DNA from 2 places in the Paenibacillus sp. FW507-14B1B genome. Region 2 is predicted to be linked to the other one. Evidence: predicted binding sites of a transcription regulator. Region 2 holds the regulator's gene; the other holds the start of a gene.
What was found. Region 2 encodes CtsR, which represses protease genes until heat stress. Its sites were predicted from a motif close to ATGGTCAATAAAGGTCAAACA; they were not measured.
Positions count from the first base shown of each region.

Region 1: a site for CtsR is predicted at 2,079-2,099, ahead of clpP (ATP-dependent Clp endopeptidase proteolytic subunit ClpP). Genes of this name have one in related genera too.

Region 1 covers NZ_JBYSWS010000003.1:599,578-603,000, forward strand. Annotated here, with positions in the region: gene gap (type I glyceraldehyde-3-phosphate dehydrogenase) at 1-442, opposite strand, end outside; gene AC3WJJ_RS18350 (sugar-binding transcriptional regulator) at 559-1,590, opposite strand; tRNA gene AC3WJJ_RS18355 (tRNA-Arg) at 1,936-2,010, shown strand; gene clpP (ATP-dependent Clp endopeptidase proteolytic subunit ClpP) at 2,179-2,775, shown strand; gene AC3WJJ_RS18365 (hypothetical protein) at 2,873-3,355, shown strand.
Region 2 covers NZ_JBYSWS010000008.1:3,861-7,283, forward strand. Annotated here, with positions in the region: gene AC3WJJ_RS24320 (ABC transporter ATP-binding protein) at 1-304, shown strand, start outside; gene AC3WJJ_RS24325 (hypothetical protein) at 304-1,047, shown strand; gene AC3WJJ_RS24330 (CtsR family transcriptional regulator) at 1,341-1,802, shown strand; gene mcsA (protein-arginine kinase activator protein McsA) at 1,830-2,348, shown strand; gene mcsB (protein-arginine kinase McsB) at 2,418-3,423, shown strand, end outside.

The DNA of each region.
Region 1 (3,423 bases), on a different contig from region 2:
TGGAGATTACTGTATGGCTAGCTGCGTCATACTTATCTTCGTTAACACCCATAACGATTGTGATATCTTCGTTAGTAGCTGGTGCGGAGATGATAACTTTCTTCGCGCCGCCTTTCAAGTGAGCTTCAGCTTTTTCTTTAGCTGTGAAGATACCAGTGGATTCCACAACGATTTCAGCGCCTACGGAGCTCCAAGGAAGGTTCTCAGGGTTACGCTCTGCAAATACTTTAACTTCTCTGCCATTTACAACAAGCGCGCCTTCTTTAGCTTCTACAGTTGCGTTGAATTTGCCATGTGTTGTGTCATATTTCAAAAGGTGTGCCAGCGTTTTTACGTCTGTCAAATCGTTGATTGCAACAATTTCAACATCCTTGTTGTCCAGCGCTGCGCGGAACACGTTACGTCCAATACGTCCAAATCCGTTAATACCTACTTTAACCATGAGTATTTCCCTCCATATAGTGAAAGTTTTTTATTTATTCAAGACGGACCGTGAGGCCCATCATGACAACAAAGTTAGTACGAATGCTCTTCGTCATTGTTCTTTATGCCTGTCGCTTAGTCCAGGCTCTTCGCTATTTCCAGAGCCGCGGCCTCATCCATAACGAGAATGTCCTCGTGTCCGAACTTCAGCACGGCATGTATCGCTTTAGCCTTACTTCGTCCACCAGCGATACCAATAATCGTCTCTGTCCGCATAATATCCTCAAGTCTTAGCCCAAGGGTAAGCATACGGTGAACGACTGTTCCATCTTCACTGAAATAGTAGCCAAAGGATTCGGCAATCGCACCTTCCGCTTTCAGATCCTTAATTGAAGGTTCATCAAGCTTCCTGCGGTGAGCCATCTCCATAGCATCTCCTATACCGTGAACAATAACACATGATCGACGTATCACATTCACAATGTCCCGGATATGGTGATCCTGAACCAGTGACTGATAGGCATCGTCGCTCAACAGATCTGGTACATGCAGTAGCCGATATTCGGCTCCTACCTTCTTCGCCATCTTAGATGCGATTGTGTTGGCTTGAATCTCCATACTCTCGCCCAAACCGCCCCTTGCAGGTACAAACCACGAACCTGTTAAAGGACCAGCTGACGGCGGTGCCATCTGCTCAGCTACTTCAGCGAGCGTTGATCCACCTGTTACAGCAATGATGTCTCCGCTATTGACATAGTTAAGTAATGTTCTTGCACCTGCCCTGCCAAGTTCGCGTTTCACATCAGCTGAAGACTCACTATCACCGGGGACAACTACTACTTTACGCAGCCCGTAAGCCTCGCGGATCTTCTCCTCCAGATCAGCTAATCCGAACAAATCATTCATGACAGGCTCAAGCTGGTCAAGTAAGTTCTGTCCGCTACTGCTAATCCTCATCCCAAGCGTCTCAATCTCGATGAGCCCTTGTGCTTTCAGTAGGTCTGTTTCGGCCCTCAGCACACGTTCGGTCATTGACAGTGATGCCGCGAGCGTCCTGCGCCCCACCATTCCAGATAACATGATCTGATGAAGGATCGTATATCTTCGCTTGAGAATGTCCATGAGATCGGGCAGAAGCTGCTCTTGTAATTCTAATAAGTTACGCATGCATTCCACTCCTGCAACTTCGTCTTGGACCTTCTACCGATGGTCGCAAAATGTCCCAGTCAAGCGTTTTAAGTCCCACCCTTATTCTAACCAATATTTATGGAGGTTGCAAGTGTTCCGAATGTATATTTCTCAACCCTAAGCATTCTTATACATCGGGAAGAGGTTGTCCTTAAAGTGGATACACAACTGTCAAAGTCATATACAGTATCTCCCAAAAGGTGTGAATTTCTTCATATACAGATGGATTCTGTCTCGCTCTCATCAGCCATGCTTATTAGAATCTTTGGCACTGTTCTTGTCTTTTCGAAAAAGATGCGGTATAATCATCTTCGTTGCTATTTTGCGCCCGTGGTCCAATGGATATGACGTAGGCCTCCGGAGCCTGAGATCGAGGTTCGATTCCTCGCGGGCGCGCCATTTATTTTCATAACTTCTATATATTGTTTACCCACAAGTGCCCATAACGGCTCTTTTTTTTACCCAATAGTTTGACTTTCTTTGACTTTATGGTTGAAATTGTTTATTATGTGGGTAATACGGTAACAGTATTTTAATGAGGAATGCATTTAAGAGGAGGTTTTTTATATGAGTTTCATACCTATGGTCGTTGAACAAAGCAACCGCGGTGAGCGCGCGTACGACATCTATTCCAGATTGCTGAAAGATCGCATCATCTTCCTCGGCTCCGACGTGAATGACGTAGTTGCCAATGCCATCATTGCACAAATGCTGTTCTTGGCAGCTGAGGACCCAGAGAAGGACATTCACCTTTACATCAATAGCCCTGGCGGATCAATCACCGCTGGTATGGCCATATTCGATACAATGCAGTTTATCAAACCTGACGTGTCTACCATCTGTGTCGGCATGGCTGCTTCCATGGGAGCATTCCTGCTGAATGCAGGCGCTAAGGGTAAACGTTTTGCGCTTCCTAACAGTGAAGTTATGATTCACCAACCACTTGGTGGAGCTCAAGGGCAAGCAACGGATATCGAAATCCGCGCCCGTCGCATCCTGAAGATGCGCGATAAGCTGAACCATATTCTCGCAGAGCGCACAGGTCAACCGCTTGAGCGTATTGAGAAGGATACGGATCGTGACTATTTCATGACTGCTGCTGAAGCGAAGGAATACGGTCTGATCGACCAAGTTCTTGAGAGCACGCCGCCGCAAGGCATCTAACATTTTGCAACAACAAGAGGCTAATATCCGTTAATATACGGATGTTAGCCTTTTTGGCATGAAATAATTAGACACCCTATGTCTTTTGTGGATATAATTGGGATTAATTAATATTGCGATCGGAGAGATGACTATAGTGGGTAACCGATTATCCTTGATTTTACTACTTCCCCTCTGTTCAATCCCATTTTCCATAATCAACATACTTCCTGCGTTTAAAGGAAATACACCTGATATACAACACACAGTTGCATCTGTCTTTGCTGTCATACTACTATTTCTGCTTGGCCTGTTGCTCGGGTTAAAAGACCAATCTTATTTTGTTCGCTGGTTTTCCCTGTACTGGATAGCAGGTATTTTAGTTTTTGCATTAGGTTATTTGACAAAATCATTCATCATACTTCTTCCCGTTGCCTTTATTTATTTCTTCCCCCTTTACGGACTCCGATTATTTCTAAATATTCCATCGGACCTAACCCTTGTACTCCTGTGCACCATGATTGCTCTCGTAGCAGGATTACTCGGTTATTCACTCGGCCGTTTCCGCAGCAAGAATACACCCATTGTTCAGGAGAAGTAATGAGACCTTCAATCGAGCGAAGTCAAAGATAGACCAAAATAAAGCAAGGGCAGAGGCCAATTTCTTGG
Region 2 (3,423 bases):
GAATGAACGACTCCAGCTGACACTGGCACTTTCACGCAATGCTTACGTGTATATGCTGGATGAGCCGATTGGAGGCGTTGACCCTGTCGCACGTGGCAAAATCCTCAATGCGATTGTGGAGTTCTATAATGAGAACAGCAGTATCATCATATCAACACATCTAGTGAGAGACATTGAGCGTATTTTTGATGAAGTGGTCTTTATACGGAACGGTGAGATCGTTATGCACGAGGAAGTAGAGAATATTCGTCTAGAGCATGGTAAAAGCATTGATGAAATGTTCAAAGAGGTGTTCGCAGAATGATGAAACTGTTGAAATACGACTGGAAACGAAATTCGAATGTAATTCTTGGTCTTATGACCGTTCTGTTGATCTCAGAAACACTGTTTACATCGATCGGTTATATACGAGGATGGGAATTATGGCTCTTGGTGCCCTTGAGCATGCTAGCTTATGGTATAGTGAGTACGATCCTACTGGTAATTATCTGCAGAACATTTGATCAGAATATTAAGTTATATAATCGCCGCCTCTTACCTATTCGATCTATATGGACTATCGTATCGTCGTTAATACAGACCTGGATCAGTACAGTGATTGTTATGATATTGGTGATTATTCACTTATGGATATTCTGGAACATAGGAAGCATAGGTGAAATAATAAACCTCCCCCGTTTAATTACTTCGGATTATGTATTAATGGCATTGGGTGGCGGCTGGAAATATACATTTGTTATGATAACTATCTTTTTCTCGATCGTAGTAGCTCGTGCAATTCGCAAGCAGTGGGGGTTATGGTTCAGCATCGTGCTCTTTTTTGTCATTCAAAATGTAATACAGTGGATGGAGTACAAAATCTTCACTTCAGATAGTGGATGGGTGGGTCAAACATTCTCCATTCGAATTGAAGAGGGAGGGACTGGAACTCCAATTACCAATGAGACTTTTCAAATCCCATGGGGACCGTTTATATTTGAAATACTTCTCGCCGGAGTACTTATATATGCTATGGTTAAACTGATCGATCGTAAGGTGGAAGTATAATATTCATCATCATATGTAAGACCTTGCTAGAATAATGGCGGGGTCTTTTTATTTTGGTTGATGGAGTGGTATGCGGAATATTTTCACTTTTTAACGGTTAGACTGAAAGAGAAGCCCCCTTGGCAAAATAAAAAATTGTGTTATAATAAATTTAAAGTCAAAGAAAGTCAAAGTCAGCAATAAAGGATTCAATGAAGCGCCAAGTTGGTTAAAATTAAAGTATCGGCAAGACTCTGTGAGGACGTGTAAGATCAATACGGCTTAGCGTTTCAAGCAGTGGAGGATGAATAATCATGCGTAATATCTCTGATATTATCGAACAATATTTGAAGGGTATTTTGCAAGAAAGCTCGGAGGGTACAATTGAGATCCAGCGTAATGATCTTGCGGAGAAATTCTCATGCGTTCCTTCCCAGATTAATTATGTTATTAGTACCCGTTTTACATTAGAGAAGGGGTATTTGGTGGAAAGTAAACGTGGCGGAGGAGGCTATATACGTATTCAGCGTATTGAGTTGCCGAAGCATACAGCTCTTCACCATCACTTGCATCATTCGATAGGAAATCTCATTGATCAGACAGTAGCAGAGGGGCTGATTTACCAGCTCGAAGAATCACGGTTTTTGACGATGCGTGAAGCTTGCCTCATGCGGGCAGCAATCTCAAGGGAATGTCTGAACGTTAAACTTCCTTACCGAGATGAGCTTCGTGCCAGAATTATGAAGGCGATGCTTGTTTCTTTGTTGGGTAAATGAGTCTTTGTTAAAAGGAGGGTCATGAATATGGTGTGTCAAGAATGCGGTAAACGGCCGGCGACGCTCCATTTCACCAAGATTGTAAACGGAGAGAAGACGGAATTCCATTTCTGTGAAACTTGTGCCCGTGAAAAAGGGGAATTGATCCCTGGGACGTCGAATGGTTTCTCTATTCACAGTCTTTTGTCAGGTCTGCTTGATCTCGATCCTACGGGAAAAGGTCAAACTCAGGGTTCTAGGGGACCTCAAGCACCCCGTTGTGAGGAATGCGGTATGACCTATTCACAATTCAGTAAGCTTGGCCGTTTTGGCTGCAGCTCTTGTTACAAATATTTCTCTGATCGCTTGGATCCACTTTTCAAAAGGGTTCACGGTAATACCACACATGTAGGTAAGATCCCCAAACGAAGTGGTGGTAAGATCCAAGTGAAACGTAAAATTGATGAGCTTAAGAAGGAACTGCAGTATAAAATCCTTCAAGAGGAGTTTGAAGAAGCTGCTGAAATCCGTGATCAGATCCGTGAGCTCGAGAAGAGTATGGCTTAAGTCTATGGACTACAATACTGCACTTGAAGCGAGCATTTTGCAAAATGCTGAAGGTAGGAGGAATGCGTGATGTCGAATCTTCGGTTTACCGAACAAGCGCTGAGCGAATGGATGCGCGGAAACGGTCAGGATTCTGATATAGTCATCAGCACCCGGGTTCGGGTGGCGCGCAATTTGCAGCATCTTCCTTTTCCGCTGCTTGCGACAGGCGAGCAGTCGGGAGAAGTGCTTGAGCGCCTGACAGGTGTTTTAAAGGATCAGGAAGAATTACAAGATCTGGGTCCTTTTCATACCATTCGTTTAGATGAGATTGATGGATTGGATAAGAGAGTGTTGGTTGAGAAGCGACTCATTAGTCCAAGTCTCGCTGATGAATCGAGAAATGGAGCGGTGATACTTACGGAAGATGAATCGGTAAGTATCATGATTAATGAAGAGGATCACCTACGAATCCAGTGCTTGTATCCGGGCTTCCAAGTGCATGAGGCTTGGGAGAGAGCAACGAAGCTAGATGATTTGTTCGAAGCCAAAGTTGATTATGCTTTTGACGACAAAAGAGGGTATCTTACAAGCTGCCCTACAAATGTCGGAACAGGGCTTCGTGCTTCTGTCATGATGCATCTGCCTGCGCTTGTGATGACTCAGCAGATCAACCGCATTTTGTCAGCTGTCTCTCAGGTGGGACTGACGGTACGTGGCATCTATGGTGAGGGCAGTGAGGCTGTAGGGAATTTATTTCAGATTTCCAATCAGATTACACTAGGGCAGACTGAGTCTGAAATTATAGAGAATCTGCACAGTGTCGCAATGCAAATCATAGAACATGAGAAGAATGCTCGTGAGCGATTAATTAGCGAATCGAAACTTCGGATTACCGATCGCGTGATGCGATCATACGGTATATTATCTTATGCTGAGGTTATGGAGTCGAAAGAAGCAGCGCAGCGATTATCTGATGTAAGGCTTGGCGTTGATCTCGGTCTACTTAATGGCCCACCAAGTTCAGTTATGAATGAACTTAATGTCATGACCCAGCCTGGTTTTTTACAGAAAAAATTTGGTGAAACGATGAATC